Regions from separate parts of the Fictibacillus sp. S7 genome, predicted to be linked through region 1. Evidence: riboswitches for the same ligand, from Rfam matches in the RefSeq annotation. Region 1 holds a riboswitch; the other holds the start of a gene.

Evidence for each region. A riboswitch is a leader RNA that binds a small molecule or an ion and turns the genes downstream of it on or off. The one in region 1 is predicted to bind cobalamin.
Region 2: linked by a shared signal. The riboswitch ahead of cobT (nicotinate-nucleotide--dimethylbenzimidazole phosphoribosyltransferase) and the one ahead of DMO16_RS07755 (ribonucleoside-diphosphate reductase subunit alpha) in region 1 are both predicted to bind cobalamin.

Annotation. Positions count from the first base shown of each region.
Region 1 covers NZ_QJKL01000001.1:1,520,767-1,535,314, reverse strand. The annotation lists gene DMO16_RS07785 (peptidoglycan D,D-transpeptidase FtsI family protein) at 1-533, shown strand, start outside; gene DMO16_RS07780 (YjcZ family sporulation protein) at 665-757, opposite strand; gene DMO16_RS07775 (YjcZ family sporulation protein) at 993-1,088, shown strand; gene DMO16_RS07770 (copper resistance CopC family protein) at 1,206-1,748, shown strand; gene DMO16_RS07765 (MogA/MoaB family molybdenum cofactor biosynthesis protein) at 1,771-2,289, shown strand; gene DMO16_RS24170 (hypothetical protein) at 2,434-2,607, shown strand; gene DMO16_RS07760 (CBS domain-containing protein) at 2,741-3,154, shown strand; cobalamin riboswitch at 3,214-3,414, shown strand; gene DMO16_RS07755 (ribonucleoside-diphosphate reductase subunit alpha) at 3,545-5,812, shown strand; gene DMO16_RS07750 (ribonucleotide-diphosphate reductase subunit beta) at 5,823-6,860, shown strand; gene crcB (fluoride efflux transporter CrcB) at 6,992-7,387, shown strand; gene crcB (fluoride efflux transporter CrcB) at 7,393-7,740, shown strand; gene DMO16_RS07735 (DedA family protein) at 7,782-8,372, shown strand; gene DMO16_RS07730 (hypothetical protein) at 8,465-8,647, shown strand; gene DMO16_RS07725 (NAD(P)H-dependent flavin oxidoreductase) at 8,730-9,797, shown strand; gene DMO16_RS07720 (DUF948 domain-containing protein) at 9,839-10,135, opposite strand; gene DMO16_RS07715 (IucA/IucC family C-terminal-domain containing protein) at 10,220-10,978, opposite strand; gene DMO16_RS07710 (ABC transporter ATP-binding protein) at 10,971-11,792, opposite strand; gene DMO16_RS07705 (FecCD family ABC transporter permease) at 11,804-12,850, opposite strand; gene DMO16_RS07700 (FecCD family ABC transporter permease) at 12,847-13,854, opposite strand; gene DMO16_RS07695 (ABC transporter substrate-binding protein) at 14,052-14,548, shown strand, end outside.
Region 2 covers NZ_QJKL01000001.1:2,301,081-2,306,928, forward strand. The annotation lists gene DMO16_RS11780 (spore coat associated protein CotJA) at 1-196, opposite strand, end outside; gene DMO16_RS11785 (zinc metallopeptidase) at 352-1,038, opposite strand; gene modB (molybdate ABC transporter permease subunit) at 1,279-1,938, opposite strand; gene DMO16_RS11795 (DUF2971 domain-containing protein) at 2,069-2,875, opposite strand; gene bluB (5,6-dimethylbenzimidazole synthase) at 2,961-3,602, opposite strand; gene cobT (nicotinate-nucleotide--dimethylbenzimidazole phosphoribosyltransferase) at 3,589-4,668, opposite strand; cobalamin riboswitch at 4,765-4,906, opposite strand; gene DMO16_RS11810 (nucleoside recognition domain-containing protein) at 4,985-5,848, opposite strand, start outside.

The DNA.
Region 1 (14,548 bases):
TTGATACGTATACCCCCATCCAGATGGTGCAATATGTGTCCACGATTGCGAATGGCGGATACCGCGTACAGCCAAGACTTGTTAAGGAGATTCGTGAGCCTCAAACGGAAAATCATCTGGAAGGTAAGCTCGTCAAACGCTTTGAACCGAACGTCCTGAATGAATTGGATATGGATAAAAGCTATATCGAACGGGTGCAGGAAGGATTCTGGGAGGTTTACCATTCGCCCGGCGGGACTGCGACAACGTACTTTGGTAATAATCCGAAGTACCATAATCCTGCGGGTAAAACAGGTACGGCACAGGTGAAGAAATATGACAGCAACGGGAATTTTATCGCTGATAAGGATAATTTGACGCTCGTCGGCTATGCGCCTTTCGATGATCCGGAAATTGCCTATGCAATCATTGTTCCTGACGCCTCTCCCTATAGCGGTACACAGGCAGTCAATAAGCACATTGGCCAGCGCGCCCTCGAAACCTACTGGGGGCTCAAAGAAAAAACAAAGAACACGGAAGAAAATAACGATTAACAACAAAAAGAAGCACTGGGCAATCGCTCAGTGCTTTAAAAATGGGTTTTGGGTTATTGGAAAAAGATTTGCGTTAATCGTAGTTCATCAATGCACAAGGAAAAGAAATGCATCTTTTCCTTGTTCGTTTGTTAGCAGAACGCACATGCACAGCCAATGATGATAAGAAGTACGAACAGTACCACGATCAAGGCGAAACCACTGCCACCTGCAACGAATCCCATAGTATTTACCTCCTTTTTTATAAACTCCAACATTTCCCTTACAGTATATGGAGTCTTGTCATTTATGTATGGACAAATGCGGATAAGCATCAAAAAAGGGCGCTAAAAACAGATCAGGAATTCCATGGATTTGTTTTTAAAAAATAGACTCTTGTACTGTTTCACATAGCCCGGCCGCATCATATGTTATGGATGTAGATCATTAAATAAATATCTCGAAAGAGGAGGTAACAAAATGTCATTTGGACACGGATGTGGAAATGGATTCGCTCTTCTTGTGGTGTTGTTCATTTTGTTAATAATCATAGGTTGTGCATGCTCGTTTTGCTAAGCCCTAATCAGGCATAAGTCCGATAAGACCACTCAGATTACTGGATCTGAGTGGTCTTTTTTTTGGATTTACTGTACAGTATATAAGGTATGACAAGCACACAAAAGGAGAGTTCACATGCAAAAATACATATGGCTGCTGGCAGCAATTTTCTTTTTCTCAACTGCTTCCAGTGTCTCTGCACACACCGGTCTGGAATCCTCTGATCCGAAAGAGGGCGATGTAGTCCAAGAAGATCTCAATAAGATCACTTTAACGTTTGAAACTAAAATCGAAAATTTAAGCACCATGAAAGTAACTAGAGATGGTAAACCGGTAGATATTAAAACAGCTGTAAACGACAGGGTTTTGACGGGCACTTCACCGGATCCGTTTGAAAACGGAAAATATAACGTGGATTATAAAATCATTGGTGCCGATGGACATGTGATTGAAAAGGGATTTACTTTTACCGTAGATCAACCGGAAGAAAAGAAAGAAGCGAAAAAAGAACCAGAAAAAAACACTGAAAAAGCGCCAGCAACCAAACAAAAGGAAAAATCAGAACAAAAAGCAGAGAAAGCAGAAAGCAAAACCAATTCATCTGCCCCGTTATTTATCGTTATTGTCGTCATCGTCATTGCCATTGCGGTATGGCTGATTAAAAGAAAAAAGAAGTAGAATGGCGGAAAGGGGATATGAAATGAGTGTTGAAGAACATAAAAAAGAATCACCTTCATCAGTAAGCTGCAAAGTGATTACAGTGAGTGACACAAGGACTGAGGAAACCGATAAAAGCGGCATCTTAATAACAGATCAACTCGTTCAAAATGGACACAGCGTTTCGCAGTATGCGATTGTAAAAGACGAAGTAGATGAAATTCGGTCCGCTGTTCTTGAAGGCTGCCAGGCAGAAGACGTAGAGGTTATTCTGATCAACGGGGGAACTGGAATTGCCAAACGGGACGTAACCATCGAAACGCTGGAGCCCCTGTTTACGAAGGAAATACCGGGATATGGAGAGTTATTTCGCATGCTGAGTTATACAGAAGACATTGGTTCTGCGGCAATTATGAGCAGAGCCGTTGCAGGCGTCATTGATTCCACCGCTGTTTTTGCAATGCCTGGATCATCCGGCGCGGTATCTTTGGCCATGAAGAAACTCATCCTTCCTGAAATCGGACATGTTCGAAGAGAAATCAATAAAGATTTGCCTAAGTAACAGATCATTTCCTTGTTCTGCCTATCTCATGTCATAAAAGGGTACAGCTGCCAATAAATTTAGTTAAGCGTGACAGACGCTGAAACTTTTTATTCGGCAGCTACGTATACTAGATTATGAAAACGCTTTATCGGGAGGTTTCAGATGGGCGGGATATTGCGGAAAGCGATTGAAGAAAGAAAAAAATTTTTGATTCAGATGCTTAAAAAGGCCGGGATCAGCAAGGAGCTGGAATCGCCATTATCCGAACTTGAAGAAGAGTATAAAAGCTGGCTCTATCAACAGGATGCTGTCATAGAACCGGGTAAAAAAGTTTAACACCTTCTTAGTGTGGGAATAAAAATAAAGCATAAGAGTCCTTCTCAGGGCTTTTTTTGTGTGAAAGAAGACCATCCTTTTTGCTATAGTATATAATGAACAGCTGCAATTAAGGGTTAAAGGAGATCACAGCATGAACATCGCTTTTTATCTATTGCCTAAAGATGAGGTAAAATATTTGAATCCTGAATCGACCATTAGGCAGGCTTTGGAAAAGCTTTCGTATCACAAATATACGTCTGTTCCCCTCGTTTCTGAGGAGGGACAATATGTCGGGACTTTGACAGAGGGGGATTTGCTGTGGAAACTGAAAGAGGCTTTTGATCTTGGTTTCCATGACGTAGTGAAAACAAAGTTAAAGGATGTACCGCAGCGGGTGAATAATATTTCGGTTTCCATTAATTCAAATATGGAAGATTTAATCACGCTTGCAACCGACCAAAATTTTATACCTGTAACGGATGATGACGGCCATTTCATCGGCATTATCCGGCGAAGGGATATTATAAAATATTGTGCACGTACCATCTGGGATAACAATAAATAAAGAAAAGGTATTGACAATTACTATATTTAGTGTGAAAGTAGGATTTAAGGAACTAAATATAGTATTATGAAACAATAGGTGTCTGTTAAAGACTTAATAGGGAATCCGGTGCAAGTCCGGAGCTGTCCCCGCAACTGTCATGTGGACGAAACGGAGATCCACTGTGTAAAGAACGCGCACAAAGCTGTGGCTTTTACATGGGAAGGTCCGGAGTAGGATGAAGCAGTAGCCAGTAGACCTGCCATTTGTTTCACGGTTTTGATTCTTCGGGGAGTGAGAAACAAAAGCGGCACCAATCTGCTTTTTGTTTTTTACATACTACGTGTCGTTTTTGGGCTCATCCAATGGATGGGCCTTTTATTTTTGTTTGAAAAGAGAGGAGAGCTATAAATGGCTACAGATATTTCAAGAGTCCAGCAGATAATTGGTGAACTCCAGGAGATTTTAGAGGAATTTCCCCAGCTGAGGCACAGAAATGAATACATAGAAAAAGTCACCTATTTTGCCCATCAGGAGGAATCCACACAAAAGATGCTGAACATGGGGGTTCTTTATGCCCTTGAGAATATTTCCATGGAAGAGCCAGACTGGACCTATGTAGCAGCAAGAATCCACCTGAAAAAGCTGTACCGGGAGGCAGCAAAGAACAGAAACAATGAATCCGGACAACCTTATGGGTCACTGTATGAACTAATTGAGCAGTTGACCGGAATGGGGATTTACGACAGCAGCCTCCTGCGAATGTATTCCAGCGCCGAAATCAACGAGCTTGAGAGCGTAATTAATCCGGATCAGGATCATAAGTTTACCTATATCGGCATTCGGACCCTGGCAGACCGTTATTTGGCTCATTCACATGAAGGCGGCGTGTACGAGCTTCCACAGGAGCGGTTTATGATCGTTGCGATGACACTGCTCTCCAGGGAGCCTGAAGAAAAGCGTCTCGGCCTGGTGAAAGAAGCATACTGGGCGATGTCGAACCTTTACATGACCGTTGCCACACCGACATTGGCGAACGCAGGAAAAAGCTATGGACAGCTGTCCAGCTGCTTCATTGATACGATGGAGGACAGCTTGCGTGGAATCTATGATTCTACAACCGATGCAGCCACTCTTTCCAAAGGGGGCGGGGGGATTGCCGTATATCTCGGTAAAATCAGAAGTCTCGGCTCCGAGATCAAAGGATTCAAAGGAAATTCCTCCGGAATCATTCCATGGGCGAAATTGCTGAACCAGACCGCCGTCAGTGTAGACCAGCTGGGCCAGCGAAAGGGAGCAATTGCCATTTACTATAATGTGTTTGGCAAGGATTTGTTTTCATTCCTTGATGCCAAGCTGAACAATGGGGACGAACGGCAAAGGGTGCATGATTTGTTTCTCGGCCTTTGCATCCCGGATTTGTTTATGGAAAAAACAGAAGCTCGGGATGACTGGTATCTGTTTGATCCCTACATGGTCAAAAAGATAATGGGTTATGAACTGGATGACTATTATGATGAAGTGCCTGGAGAAGGAAGCTTCCGTCAAAAGTACCAGGAATGTGTCCGCGCTGCAGATCAGGGATATTTTGGTGAAAAGGGGTCCGGCGGCTATGATGTTGTGCCGGCAATCGAGATTTTCAAACGCATTATGAGAAGCCAGCTCGAAACAGGTGTGCCTTACATGTTCTACCGGGACACGGTGAATCGTGCCAATCCAAATAAGCACGAAGGGATGATTTACTGCAGCAATCTGTGTACCGAAATTGCGCAAAACGGGTCAGCCACAACCGTGGAAGAAGAGATTACCGAGGATGGAAAGATAATTATCACCAAACGGCCCGGTGATTATGTAACTTGTAACTTAAGCTCCATTTCTCTTGCCAGGGCTGTAAAGGCGGATGTACTTGAACGCCTTATTCCGATTCAAGTCCGGATGCTGGATAATGTGATTGATCTGAACGAAAACCGTATTGAAGTCAAGCAGGCCGTGCTCACTAATCAAAAGTACCGGGCAATCGGACTTGGCACGTTTGGCCTTCATCATCTTCTGGCTCTTGAAGGTATCCGCTGGGAATCGGAAGAAGCGGTTCAATATAATGATGAATTGTATGAAAAAGTCAATTACCTGACCATCAAAGCCAGCAATGAATTGGCAAAAGAAAAAGGCTCCTACCCGGCTTTTGAAGAGTCTGACTGGGAGACCGGGATTTATTTTGAGCAAAGAGGCTACCAATCTGAAAAATGGCTGAAGCTCAAGGAAGAGGTTCAGGCTTCGGGTATCCGAAACGCCTGGCTGCTGGCGGTTGCACCGAATGCGACAACAAGCCTGATCGCGAATTCAACTGCTTCTGTGGATCCCATTTTCAAAAAAGAGTACTCAGAAGAGAAAAAGGATTTTAAAATTCCGGTTACCGCTCCCGACCTGACACCCCTGACGAACTGGTATTATAAATCGGCGTATGAAGTGGATCAGCATTTCAGCATTAAACAAAATGCGGCAAGGCAAAAGCATGTGGACCAATCGATTTCCTTTAACTTTTATGTGAAGAGTACGATCAAGGCAAAAGAGCTGCTGGATCTTCATATGACCGCCTGGAAATCAGGGCTGAAGACCACGTACTATACGCGGTCAACATCTGTTTCGGAACTTGAAGACTGTGAAAGCTGTTCGAGCTAGGAGGATAAGGATGAAAACATTAAGCAAACGAGAATTATACGATGTAACAGCCCCGAATGCATCAACGAGAATTCTGAATGGCAGAAGTTCAAACGTACTGAACTGGGATGATGTCCGGTACAGTTGGGCTTATCCGATGTACAAGAATATGCTGGCTAATTTTTGGACTCCGTTTGAGATCAATATGTCCGGCGACGTAAAGCAATATCAGCAGCTTTCCGGCGAGGAGAAGGATACGTTTAACAAAATTATCGGGCTTTTGGCTTTTCTGGACAGCATTCAAACCGACTATTCTTCCAGGGCTGCCGGGTATCTCACCGATTCAAGCCTTTCAGCGCTGATGACTGTGCTTTCCTTCCAGGAGGTCGTCCATAACCAGTCCTATTCCTATGTGCTTTCAAGCCTTGTAAACAAGCAGAAGCAGGATGAAATCTTTGAGTACTGGAAGCATGATAAAGTACTGCGGGAACGAAATGATTTTATAGCAGAGGGATATACGCGGTTTACGGAAAATCCGACATCGAGAACATTTATGGAATCGATTGTCTATGATGTTGTCCTTGAAGGCTTGAATTTCTATACGGGCTTTGCCTTTTTCTACAACCTGGCGCGAAACCAAAAAATGATGAGTACGAGCACGATGATTAATTATATTAATCGTGATGAACAGCTTCACGTCCGGCTGTTTTGCCAAATCTTTAAAGAATTGCAGAAAGAAGTACCGGAATTGGACAATGAAGAAACGGAGCGTTTCGTACAGGAAACCTTTAAAAAGGGGGCAGAGCTGGAAATACAGTGGGCCCGCTACATCATCGGTGACCGATTTGCCGGACTGAACATGCCGGAGCTTGAAGCGTATATTAAATTTATGGCCAACAAAAGAGTGAATGAACTCGGGGTAGAACGGCCGTTCCAGGGATTCAGGGAAAATCCGATGAAATGGATCAGGGCGTACGAGCATGTGGACAGCGGCAAGAGTGATTTTTTCGAACAAAAGCCCCGGCAATATACAAAGGTATCGGATGCAAATGGATTTGACGATCTTTAAACATGATTGATTATTGTTCTCCTGAAAGTAAACATGATAAACTGAATAACGGAGATATTGAACTCCTGCAGGACTTCCTGCAGGAGTCTGTTTTGTTTAATGAGCGCGCATAAAGAAAGGATTGAAAGCTTGTGCTTTTGTATATATGGGTTGGGATTGCAGGTATGGCCGGAGCGCTTCTGCGCTATGGACTGGGCCTTGCGGTGAGTGATATCTCGGGAGGCGGATTTCCGCTTGCTACCTTCCTGACCAACATGGCCGGATCATTTGCGCTTGGTTATCTTACGTTCCGGCTCGGGAGACGCTCATCCGCAAATCCGTATACATCCCTGGTCGTTGGTACGGGTCTGATCGGTTCGTTTACCACGTTTTCCACCTTTAGTGTAGAAAACATTCAGCTCTTCCAAACCGGACAGACCGCTACGGCTCTTCTTTACATCTTGCTCAGTTTAATCGGCGGACTTTTCATGTGCTGGGCAGGTTTTCGTTTAGGAAGCAGAGTCGCCAAAGGAGGGACCGCATTGTGACTCACATGTTGCTTGTGGCTGCGGGGGGATTTTTTGGCGCTGTGTTCCGTTTCGGAATTGGCCAATGGGTGAAAAAACATACTGTTACTGCATTTCCCCTGGCAACGTTGTTTGTGAACATTACAGGCTCCTTTTTGCTTGGATGGCTTACTGGAATGGAACCTTCTGATTCTATCAGACTGTTTTTTGGAATAGGATTTATGGGGGCATTCACAACGTTCTCCACACTTAAGCTGGAGAACATTCAATTATATCGAAAAAAGCAATGGGACGTGCTGATTCTATATTTGGCACTGAGTTACATCGTCGGCATACTGGCTGCGTTGGCTGGGTTCGTGCTGGGCAGCCGGTAATACCGGACAAGCTATTACTATACAGAGAGTAGGTAAATGCAATGAAAGAAATGGTACTGTCACTTTTGGAGTGGATTGTGGGGCTTGGATATCTCGGAATTGCGCTTGGTCTTATGGTAGAGGTTATTCCAAGCGAGTTGGTTTTGTCGTATGCGGGCTATCTCATTTCGCAGGGACATCTGAGTTTTGCCGGTTCAGTTATTGCCGGAACAATCGGAGGAACCATCGCCCAGTTGTTTTTATATTGGATGGGATATTATGGCGGAAGACCCTTTTTGGAAAAGTACGGAAGGTATATCCTGATCAGTCAGAAACAGATCGATTTATCAGAAAGCTGGTTTGAGAAATACGGCAATGGTGTCATTTTCTTTGCCCGTTTCATTCCTGTTGTCCGGCATGCCATTTCAATTCCCGCAGGCATTGCAAAAATGTCATTTTCTAAATTCACGATCTATACGTTGCTGGCTATCATTCCCTGGTCGATTTTATTTATCTATCTGGGAAGCCAGCTGGGAAGCAATTGGGAAGACATTAAAACGATTGCCGCTCCATTTACGAGGGGGATTGCCATTGGCGCCATTGTCATCCTTTTCATTTTGATCGTCCTTAAAGTAAGAAAAGGAAAAAAATAAATCATACTGCTCGTAGAAAGGCCCTGTCTCAAGGGTCTTTTTCTATGTTTATGGTCATACATTTATCAAAAAAAAGCGGGCGGGTGAGGAGAATGGATGAGCTGGCGAGAAACAAAAAAATCAATGAGGTGCTTATGAGAATGAGAAGGGAACAAGAAAAAGAGGAGGTGGCCGACTGTATTTCCAGAGCCATGAGGGAATGCGGATACAAACAGGAGAATATCCAGCGGGTGATTGAGCAGGTCTATCGTCAGTTCAACCGAATGAAAACGTAAACATGCGGACAGTATGCATGTTTTTTTGTTACACTTGTTGGAGAAGTACATATCAAAAAAATAAGGATGGAGCGGTGTAGCTATGAATCAATCTTTTACTTCACTGTGCGGCATTCGATATCCTATTGTGCAGGCTGGAATGGCCGGTGGCCCGGCAACGCCGGAGTTGGCAGCGGCAGTTTCCAATGCCGGCGGATTAGGTACGTTGGGAGCGGGTTATATGGCGCCCAACGACGTAAAAGCCGCAATCAAGAGCATCAAGGAAATGACGGCCAAGCCCTTTGCAGTCAACCTTTTTCTGCCGGAGGAATTTACGTTTGACAGAGATCAGACTGAAAAAATGGAAGCAACACTCGAAGGATTTAAAGAAAGGCTGGGAATGGAGAAGTCGTCCAGGTTTACCGGATGGACGTCTCATTTTGAGGACCAGCTGGATGTGGTAATGGAAGAGAAAGTACCAGTCATCAGTTTTACATTCAATGCGCCGACCAAAGAAATAATCGACAGGCTGAAACAAGAAGGCGTGGTTACGATTGCCACTGCCACCACCGTGGAAGAGGCGGTCCGTCTCGAAGCAGTAGGCATCGATGCCATCTCGGCCCAGGGAAGTGAAGCAGGAGGCCATAGAGGGACATTTCTTGGAAGCGAAGAGCAGGCACTGATTGGCTCAATGACCTTGATTCCCTTAATTGCTGATGCGGTTTCTATTCCAGTATTAGCCGCCGGCGGGATCATGGATGCCAGGGGAATGGCTGCCGCCTTGGCGCTTGGGGCAAGCGCTGTCCAGCTGGGTACCGCTTTTTTAACAGCAGAAGAAAGCGGAGCTCATCATTTGCATAAAGAAGCCGTGCTGGAATCGAAGGAAACGGATATGAGGCTGACCAAAGCGTTTTCGGGCAAAATGGCAAGAGGCATTACAAATATTTTTATGGAAGAGATGACAGCGGTTGACAACCTTCCTCCATATCCCATTCAAAATGCATTGACTTCCGGCCTTAGGAAAGCTGCTGCCAGCCGGGGAGAAAAAGGGTATATGTCCCTATGGGCAGGGCAGGGTGCCCCGCTGGCCAAAAGAAGGCCGGCAAAGCAGGTGGTCCAAAGCCTCATCGAAGATTATAACCGGATTGCAGACGGTCTTGTAAAACTTTAAACATGTAAAAAGCCGCAGCCTCTGGACTGGGCTTGCGGCCATTATCGTTTTACGGTTTTAAACAACTCCGTCGCGTTCTCTTTTAATTCCTTTGCAGATTCTCCTACACTTTTGATGCTTTGTGTTTTATTGTAGACGTCGTATTTCAAATACTCGGTTTTTTGATTGAGCAGTGCGGTCTGGTTCGTGACGTCATTTACTTCCGCCTGCATCAGCTGAGTGGTACGGTTTAAGTTTTCGATGGTTGATTTGCTTGATTTCATTAGTTTAACAGCATAGACTCCAAGGAAGACCAATGCTGCGACAACAATTGCAATGCTAATCCAGATGATGACCAAAATAATGCCCTCCTTCAATCTCTTTATTCTTGTGATACCCATTATACTTATCATACAAACAAAAGCCGGCTGATATTCAGAAGATCAGTCGGCTTTTTTTAATGGGCATGTATTGCAGCAAGTGCCACCGTCTGTCCGGTAGTACAGGCAGCATGTTTTTCGCTGCTGAAATTGATGGTCTTCATATCTGGCAGCCAATTCGATGAAAGGATTGGAGGCTGTTCCAAAGTGAAAGCCTTGCGCCTGCTCCATAAGAAATTGGTAGTCGTCTATCAACCTTTCATGAATTTCAGAAGGATGGTTTTCGCCTTTCCACGTGTTATATAGCCAGGCGATATAAAGTAACGCATTCTCCCAAAGCATCGCTTTCGATGCTTTTGTGCTTGCAGCCAAGTAATCCAGCATCACCGATATGTTTTTGGCGAAAAGTGTTTCAACAACCGATGATCTCCAATTTTCCCGGTTTCCGGCCATAGGCATCCCATCACTGTTTTGCAGAGAAAAAGACGGCAGCCAGCTGTGTTCTTTTTCGCTATCTTCCTCTTCAATGATCACCACATTTTCCAGACGAATATCAAACTGCTTATTCAGCATTGACAAGGCATAAAGGGAAGAGGTGAGAATGCAGAAAACATAGCGCTTAAAGAACATAGACGCGATGACTCTTTTCTCTTTGGAACCGATTTTATCACCCACGGTTTCCATATAGGAAAGCATGCGTTCTTTATTTAATAGGAGAGAGGCCGGAAAGGCAGCCTTTTCATTTGAAAAATGGAATTTAAAGCTGGAGCGTTTTTCAATATCAGTCCTTTCCAAAAGGGACCAGCCGTTAAGGTTAGGCATATTGTGCTGTGGGTAAGCCATTTTTCGCGATTCTCCCCTTTCCGTATGGAATGCACATTGGTGTACCGAATAAAGGATCTTCAATAATTTTGCATGGCATATGAAAAACATCAGCAACCAGTTTTTCATTCATGATATCTTCAGGACAGCCTTGAGCGGCTACAGAATGATTCTGGATGGCCACAAGATGGTGGGCATACCGGCATGCCAGGTTAAGATCGTGAAGGACCATTACAATGGTGCGTTTTTCCCTTGCATTCAGCTCAAAGAGCAGATCAAGTATTTCAATCTGGTGTGTCATGTCCAAATAGGTAGTCGGTTCGTCGAGAAGGATGGTTTCCGTTCCCTGGGCAAGGGTCATAGCAATCCACGCACGCTGTCTTTGTCCTCCTGAGAGAGAGTCAACACTTCTTTCTGCAAATTCAAGCATATTAGTTGCCTTCAAAGCCTGTGTAACCGCCTCTTCGTCTTTCCTGGACCATTGTTTCAACCATGATTGGTATGGGTACCTTCCTTGTTTAACCAGCTGGAGAACAGTCAGGCCCTCCGGTGCTACTGGTCCTTGTGGTAAAATAGCCAGCTCTTTTGCCACGTCCTTTGTTGAACGTTTGGCGATGTCCTTCCCATTTAAAAGAATTGCTCCTTCTTCTGGTGCCAAAAGGCGCGCCATGGAACGCAAAAGTGTCGATTTTCCACACCCGTTACTGCCGATTAAAACGGTGATTTCCCCTTTTGGTATCGAAAGATTCAGGTCTTGAATCACAGGTTTTTTTCCATAAGATAATGTTAGAGATTCCGTTTCAAGAATGGACATGAGATCGCTCCTTAACCATGATTTTTAAATAGCAGGTAAATAAAATAGGGAGCACCGATGGCAGCGCTGAAAACTCCTGCTGGAACTTCCAGCGGCGAGAAAATTGTTCTACCGGCCAAATCAGCGAGCAATACGATAATGGCCCCAAGAAAGCCGGATACAGGAAGCAGTGCGCCGAAGGAAGAGCCAACCAGCCTTCTGGCAATATGCGGCCCAACCAGGCCAACAAATCCGATGGCTCCTGTAAAAGCGACGGCCGAGCCAGCAAGGGCCGTACTAATCAGCAGTAATAAAAAACGGTTCTTGTTCACGGAATGCCCAAGACTTGCGGACACGTCATCACCGAGCTCCTGAACGTTCAGTTTTCTTGCGAATGCAAGCAAAAGAGGTGTCAGGATAAGAAACCACGGCAATAGACTATATACATCTTTCCAGTTTGTCGCATAAACCGTACCAGTCAGCCAGATCGTTGCCTGCGGAGCAGCATAAATGGGTCCGAGTACGATCATGAGTGTTGTCAGGGCCTGGGCTGCGGTCATCAGGCCCACACCAATTAAGATCAGCCTTACCGGTGAAATTCCGCGTTTCCAGGCAAGCAGGTAAATCAAGGCTCCCATAAGAAATGCCCCGGTTACAGCAGCAACAGGCAAATAACCGATGCTCACTGTCAAATTGTTGCTTTGGCTGCTGAAGACCGTTATAAAGGTAACGGCGGCAAAGCCAGCGCCTGATGTAATGCCAAGCATATCTGGCGAAGCGAGTGGGTTTCGGATGATCCCCTGCAAAATGGCACCTGCCAGAGAGAGGGAAGCCCCTGCAATCACCGCAATCAGTATTCTGGGAAGCCTGAATTCATGTATAACAACATTGTTAATGCCAGCACCAGTCCCAGTTAATGACTTTATGACGTCCAGAGGAGATATATACAGCTCCCCAACCCCGATGCTTACCGACATGATGGCCATTGTTATAAAAATGAGAATCAGTGAAGTGAACAGGGTTTTTTTTTCTATTAGAAACGAAAATCTTTTGGACCTTGCTGTAATATACTTGCTCATTTAAACGATCCTTTTCGGGCGATATGAATAAAAAACGGCGTACCGATCAAGGCGGTCATCACACCAACCGGAACTTCTTCCGGAAGTACGATGTATCGGGCGCCAATGTCGGCAGTGATCAGCAGTATCCCGCCAAATACAGCGGAAAAGGGAATAACCCAGCGATGGTCATTTCCTACAAGATAACGGGCGAAATGAGGAACAACAATACCGATAAAACTGATTGGGCCCGCCACTGCGACGGATCCACCGGCAAGTAGCACAATCAAGACACCGGCCAGGACCTTAAAGAGCAGTGTCCGCTGGCCGAGGCTTTTGGCAACATCTTCACCAAGTAAAAAGGTATTAAGCTGGCGGAACATCAGCAAGGAACCGATCCAGGCAATCAGAAGATAAGGAAGCACCGGATATAGAAATTCCAGTTTTCTGCCCTGTATCGATCCTGCCAGCCAGAATAGTACTTCTTCCAGCGCTTTTTGATTGGCCACAAGCATTCCTTGTGTAAGAGAGGCAAACATTGCAGCAATAACTGCACCAGCCAGTGTCATTTTTATTGGCGTTAAACCGCTGCGCCCGGCAGAACCCAATAGGTATACGGCCAAAGCCGAGACAGTAGCACCAAGAAACGCAATCCAGGTGAATTGCTGAAGAGAACTGATTTGAAAGAATGAGACAGCCATTACAATAAAAAAACCAGCTCCCGCGTTCAATCCGAAAATATCAGTGGATGCAATTGGATTCCGTGTCACCGCCTGCAGCAGCACACCGGCCAATGCCAGTGAAATTCCAACTGCCGCACCGATCAAAGCGCGGGGAAGACGGGCATTTCGTATAATAAGATGCTGATTGGATCCATTAAAATCAGTGAATGCTGCAACAGCTGTTTTCCAGCTTGTGTCGGTGTATCCAAATACAACACTAAGTGCCATACAGACAGCCAACAAAAGAACTGCCAAAGCGAGAATGGCAATCTTCGCTTTTGATGATTGAATTACTCCGTTCATAAGGACCTCATTATTAGAAATTTACAATTATAGTTTAAAAAAGATAAAGCAGCATGTCAATGAATTTGAAAATCATTATCAATTACTGTTGACTTTTATTTTTACTTTCAGGTATGATTTGTCTGTAAATGAAATTCATTATCAATTGGGGGAGAAGAAATTTGAATACCGCAAAATCTACATATTCAAAATGGGGAATGATTATAGCCATTCTTTCGCTGATGCTTTTGGCAGCTTGCGGAGGGAATGATGGAAAGGAATCATCCGGAGAAGATTCTAAAGGATACAGTGTTAAGCATGCGATGGGGACAACCGAGGTAAAGAGCGCAAAACGCGTTGTTGTTTTGACGAATGAAGGAACAGAAGCGGCGCTGGCAATGGGGGTAAAACCTGCTGGAGCCGTTAAATCCTGGCTCGGCGATCCATGGTATGATCACATAAAAGATGATATGAAAGGTGTAGAGGTGGTTGGTGACGAAAGCCAGGTTAATCTGGAAAAGATCGCTTCCCTTAAACCGGATCTTATTATTGGAAATAAAATGAGACAAGAAAAAATTTACGATCAATTAAATAAAATTGCACCTACTGTTTTTGCAGAAGATTTGCGCGGCAACTGGAAAAAGAATTTCAAATTGTATTCCAAAGCATTAAATAAAGAAAAAGAAGGAAACAAGGTAATCAGTGATTACGATCA
Region 2 (5,848 bases), 780 kb from region 1:
ACGGATCATACAAGGCGGGCCATAAGGTGCCTTTTTGCAAAGCTTCTTTTGGTGTAAACTGCGGGAGTTTTTCCGGCTGGAATCCCATGTAAAGATGGGGAGGAGTTGAATAATGCTTCTCGCCGGGATCCGGACAAGGGTCATCAGGGCTGTGGTAGGGGTGATAGGATTTGGTGTAAACCTGGTTTTTAGCCAAAAATAAAACCTCCTATAAAAATAGTTGGTTACTGCTTTACCTTTTGATAACTGCATGGTTCAGTTATGTATCCCACACTTGGAAATCCTTTAAACTACTTATTTATAATTAATATAAAAAGGCTCCCTTGATAGGGAGCTTCTTCAATACAATTCTTATTCTTCGCGCTGTCCCTGAAAAAAGATCATCACGAATTTCAGCAGTTCCAATAACGAAATGAGGGCGGCAGCCACGTAGGTCAGGGCAGCTGCATTCAACACCTTATTTACACCGCGTTCCTCATCATTGCGTATAAATCCTTCAGCCAGCAAATAGTGTTTTGCCCGTGAACTCGCATTAAACTCTACCGGAAGGGTAACGAGCTGAAAAAGAACCGCAAATGAAAACAATACAATACCCACTCCAACTAATTGGAATTGCTGAAGCAAGAGCCCACCCATCAATAAAAATGGCGCAATACCTGAAGTAAGGTTAACAAGCGGAAACATGCGATGGCGGAAAACAAGGGCTCCATAGGATTTCTTGTGCTGAACCGCATGCCCCACTTCATGGGCAGCCACCGAAACGGAGGCAATCGAATCGCCGTAATACACCGGTTCGGATAAACGTACCACTTTTGAAACGGGATCATAATGATCGCTCAGCATTCCCGGCACAGGTTCTACCGGTATATGTGACAGCCCATTTTGATCAAGTATGGACCGTGCCACCTCTGCCCCGGTTCTTCCGGAATAGGCACTAACTTCCGACCACTTTTTGAAATTTCCTTTTACCTTGAATTGGGCCCATAATGAAATGGCAAACGCAATAATAATCAGAAAATCCATCGGATGAAAAAACATTTTTTTATTACTCCTCCTCCATATTGACAAAAAGCTTATTCCGTCACGGTAAGCAGTTTTCCTTTCAATTCCTTTTCCACACATCGTCTGCTAAAGTCGGACCAGTGTCATTTTTTAGTATTGAGACAATTTCTTTGATCATAATCTGCCTTTCTGCTGCTGCATTTACCGTTATATACGAAAAAAGGACGGGAAGGTTTCAACTTTTACACAAAAAAAGAACGGCCGGAGCCCCTCTTTTCAGTAACGTTTTATTCGGTATGCTGCTGTAAGCATCGCAAAAGAAATGACAATACTGGCAAGAACCAAAATCCAGGCTTCCTTCATGTCGCCTGAATCAATGGCAAGATAGATTGCGGTCGGAATGGTCTGCGTGCGCCCGGGGATGTTACCTGCAAACATTAAGGTTGCTCCAAATTCTCCAAGCGCTCTCGCAAAGCTTAATATGGCTCCTGAAACAATGGACGTGTAGGAAAGAGGAATTGTAATAAAGAAAAAAACATTCCATTTCCCTGCTCCATCCACACGGGCGGCATTCTCAATATCATGATCAACGGCTTCAAACCCGGTCTTTGCCGATTGGTACATGAGCGGGAAGGCAACGACACTCGAGGCAAGCACTGCGGCCCACCAGGTAAAAATAACAGGCTGCTGAAACAATAATTCTATAAATTGGCCAACCGGACTTCGTTTTCCAAAGACAATAATGAGAAGGAACCCGATGACGGTTGGAGGAAGAACGAGAGGAAGCATTAACAGTGTTTCAATAATGAGTTTCCCTTTAAACGACTTGCCTGCCATTGCCTTCCCCAGCAGTACGCCTGACAGTATAACAATGATCCATGCGGAAGCCGCAACGGTAATGGACAAATAGATTGGCGGCCAAATGTTTGCTAGCATAGGTTCTCCTTAGATTTAAGCATCAAACCACTTATGTACTAGATTTCAAAGAATATATTCAACCTCCATTATAACGAAAAAGCCCACAGGCAACAAAAAGACAGCATCGGCTTAGCCAATGCTGTCTTTTTTAATAGAAGGGACTTTCATACAAGGAAGACTTGATCACCGGCTTAAACGGAAGCCTGTATTTTTCAAGCACCGACTGGACCACTTCCTTCAGCCACTCCGGACTGGTGGGAGACACATACACTTCGTCAATTAACGTGTGTAAATTGCAATCGACATAGGCCCCGTCCTTATGATTGAATCTCCGATGATTTGGATCATCGAAGGCAAGCAGCCGGATTTCATTTTCATGGCTGAAAGACCTCCGTTTATAGAATAACGTTTCATAGGGGTTCAGACTGGCCATTTCCGAATTAAAATTAATGTATTGAACCTGCCCGACATATGTCCGAAAGCGTTTGTCATTGATGCTGGTAAACAGCTTATCAAGTGTGGAACAGATGGCAATTCCTTCATCCGATTTCAAATACAGGTTCCACATCCCCGCTGATTCCTCTTCGTTCAAATGCCAGCAATTGACCCCGACATAATCATGCATCTGCTTGATATATTCATGGAGTTGTCTTCTTTTCTCGGCTTTTGAGAGATTTTCATCCACCGGCACGGTAAGGTAAGACAGCGGATCATTGAGGATATTATTTACGTCCAGGGCAGAATAACTGCCTTCATGATTGTCCACAAAAAGGGACGGTTTCGGAAAGAACAACGATTTTTGATAAAGCATACCGACAAACTTGGCGAAATCCATATACTTCCATATCTTTGAGCTGCCGGACAATCTTTGGCTCTTCTTTATGTTGTAGGTCGTATTTTGATCAAACTGAGACTGGAATTTAACCAAAGCTTTTTCCGCCCAGTATTCACTCATACGGCAGTCCTTCCTTCATATGTTTTCTGCACATGTCTATGATTATGCTTGGTGGTTGCCTTTTATAACAGGTTACCTTTCCTGTTTATCCTTCCCACCGGTCAGAATAAATCAAGGAATCCAGTTCTTTTCTGTTTTCCCATTTCGCCGTTTCGAGAATGGGTTTCTGCGGATAATCTTCCGTATATCCCAGGGAAAGGAGCGCCACTGGCTCAATGTGGGGTGGAATATGTAAAATATCACGGATATCTGCCTTCTTGTAAAAGCTGACCCAGCCCATGGCCAATCCTTCTGCACAGGATGCCAGCCACATATTCTGGATAGCACAAGCCGTGGACATCCTATCGGTTTCAGGAATTGAATTTCTGCCCAGAACATGAGAGCCGCCCCGCGTAGGATCACAAGTTACACAAATCGTTAAAGGTGCTTCTTTTATTCCTTCTATTTTCAGATTCATAAACATGGATGACCGCGAATCGTCTTCGTAATGTATGGCGAGGGCTCTTCTTTCCTTGTCGGCGGCCCATGCCAAACGATTCTTTACTTCTTCGGAGGTGACCAGAATAAAATTCCATGGCTGCATGAAACCAACAGACGGAGCTTGATGGGCTGCTTGTAATATAGAATAAACGGCTTCATCCGGAACAGGGTCCGGCAAAAAACTCCGGACATCCCTTCGAGCAGCAATGACTTTATAGACAGCTTCTTTTTCATCATTTGTAAACAAGGCGTGTTTCTCCTTCCTGGCTCTTGGCGGATATTTGAGCGGTCTCAAATGTCGCCATTTCGTTGATCATAAGTGAGGAAGACAAAAGAATGGGAAAGGCAACCGCCGCACCGCTCCCTTCACCCAGCCTCATGCCTAAATCCAGAATCGGTTCCTTTTCAAGCAGCTTTATCAACATCGTATGGCCGGGTTCAACCGAGCGATGACCCATGATCATATAATCAGCAGAACGGCTGCAGATCATCTTTGCGATTAAGGCAGCCGTACTCGCGATAAAGCCATCCACCAAAATGGGAATTCTGCTTGAGGATGCTGCCAGCATGGCTCCAGCCATTCCGGCAATCTCCAGCCCTCCCACTTTGGATAAAATATCAACCGGATCATCCGCATTCGGTTTCCTCAGCTCCAGCGCCTTTTGAATGACCTCTTTTTTGACCTGCAGCTTCTCTTTTTTTATGCCGGTTCCTGTCCCAACCAGTGTTCCGACTTTTTCACCGCTCACCACCGCGACTACGGCACTGCTCGCCGTCGTATTGCCAATCCCCATTTCACCTGGAATAAGACACTTTACTCCACTTTTTATCATTTCGTTTGCCGTCTGATACCCCGCATCCACAGCCTGCTCGGCGTCCTCCCGGGTCATTGCATCTTCCACAAGGAAATTGGCCGTGCCATAACGTACTTTTCGGGAAATCAGGGTCTGGCTGTCAATATCAGCGGCTATTCCAATGTCCACGATGTTCAACTTGGCACCGATTTGTTTGCTGAACACGTTGATTGCAGCTCCGCCATTCAAAAAGTTACGCACCATCTGGCTCGTTACTTCCTGGGGATAGGCTGACACTCCTTCTGAAACGATGCCATGGTCAGCAGCAAAAATCAGAACACCCGGCGGAAATACAATTGGAAAACGTTCTTTCGTCATAGAGGCAAGACTCACCGCCAAAGCTTCCAACCTTCCAAGACTGCCAACCGGTTTTGTTAATGAATGAATGTAGGTCTGTGCAGCACTTCCCATCTTTTCATCGATTGCCGGAATACGGGCATTTTTCCAATGGTTTTTCATCCTTTTCTCTCCCTTCCAATTTAACAAAAAACCTTGACTGCAGGCGCCAAGGTTTTGATCTAACGTACACTATCCCTTTCTTCCCACCGAAGACACAGAAATCAAGATTTATAAGCAGGTCTCCTGGCTTACCGGTTTAACTGGTTTTACAGTAGCGTGGGCTGCTCCAGAATTACACTGGATTCCCTATTATCTCTCAACCTTTTTGGTCTTGAGCACTCATAAATTTTATGTAATTGTTTTTTTATCATAACAATTCTTTAAAGAATTTGATATAGGAAAAACCAGAACCGGTCATACGGTCCTGGTTTTTATATCATCCCAGCATTCTCACACTTTGTGCAATAACGAATGTTACGAAAATGGCGATCATGGTTGGAATGAGAAAAGCCAAAAATGCCCATTTTATGCTTTTTGTTTCTTTATAAATGTTGACCAGAGTCGTTCCGCATGGAAAATGAAGCAATGAAAACAGCATCGTATTCAATGCTGTGAGCCACGTCCACCCCTGGTCTACGAAAATTTGTTTCAAATCTCCCAGGTTATCAACCTCTGTCAGTGCCCCTGTAGAAAGATATCCCATAATCAAAATGGGAAGGACAATTTCATTTGCTGGCAGCCCGATCAGGAATGCCATCAGAATATAGCCGTCGAGCCCCAGCATCTGTCCAAAAGGATCCAGGAAATTGACGATATGCATAAGAACGCTTGTGTCGCCAGCCGTAACATTAGCCAGCACCCAAGTCAGTATACCTGCTGGCGCAGCGACCTTAACAGCCCTTAGAAGTACCGCCCATGAACGCTCAAGTGATGAACGGATGACCGTTTCCCAAAATTTTGGCCTTCTATATGCAGGAAGCTCGAGTGTGTAGTGGGTAGGCACCCCTTTGAGAACCGTCTTTGATAATACCCAGGAGACCAAAAAGGTAACAAGAATCCCAAACAACACAATGCCAACAATGACCGACGTTGTAACAAGGGACTTGGCTCCACCTGTATATCCTGCCGCCATAAAGAGGGAAGCCAGCACAATCAGTGTTCCCCAACGGCCGTTGCATGGTACAAAATTGTTGGTTAGGATGGCAAGCATCCTCTCTCTCGGTGATTCAATAATCCGCGAAGACATCATTGCTGCAGCATTGCAGCCAAACCCCATCGCCATCGTCAGGGACTGCTTGCC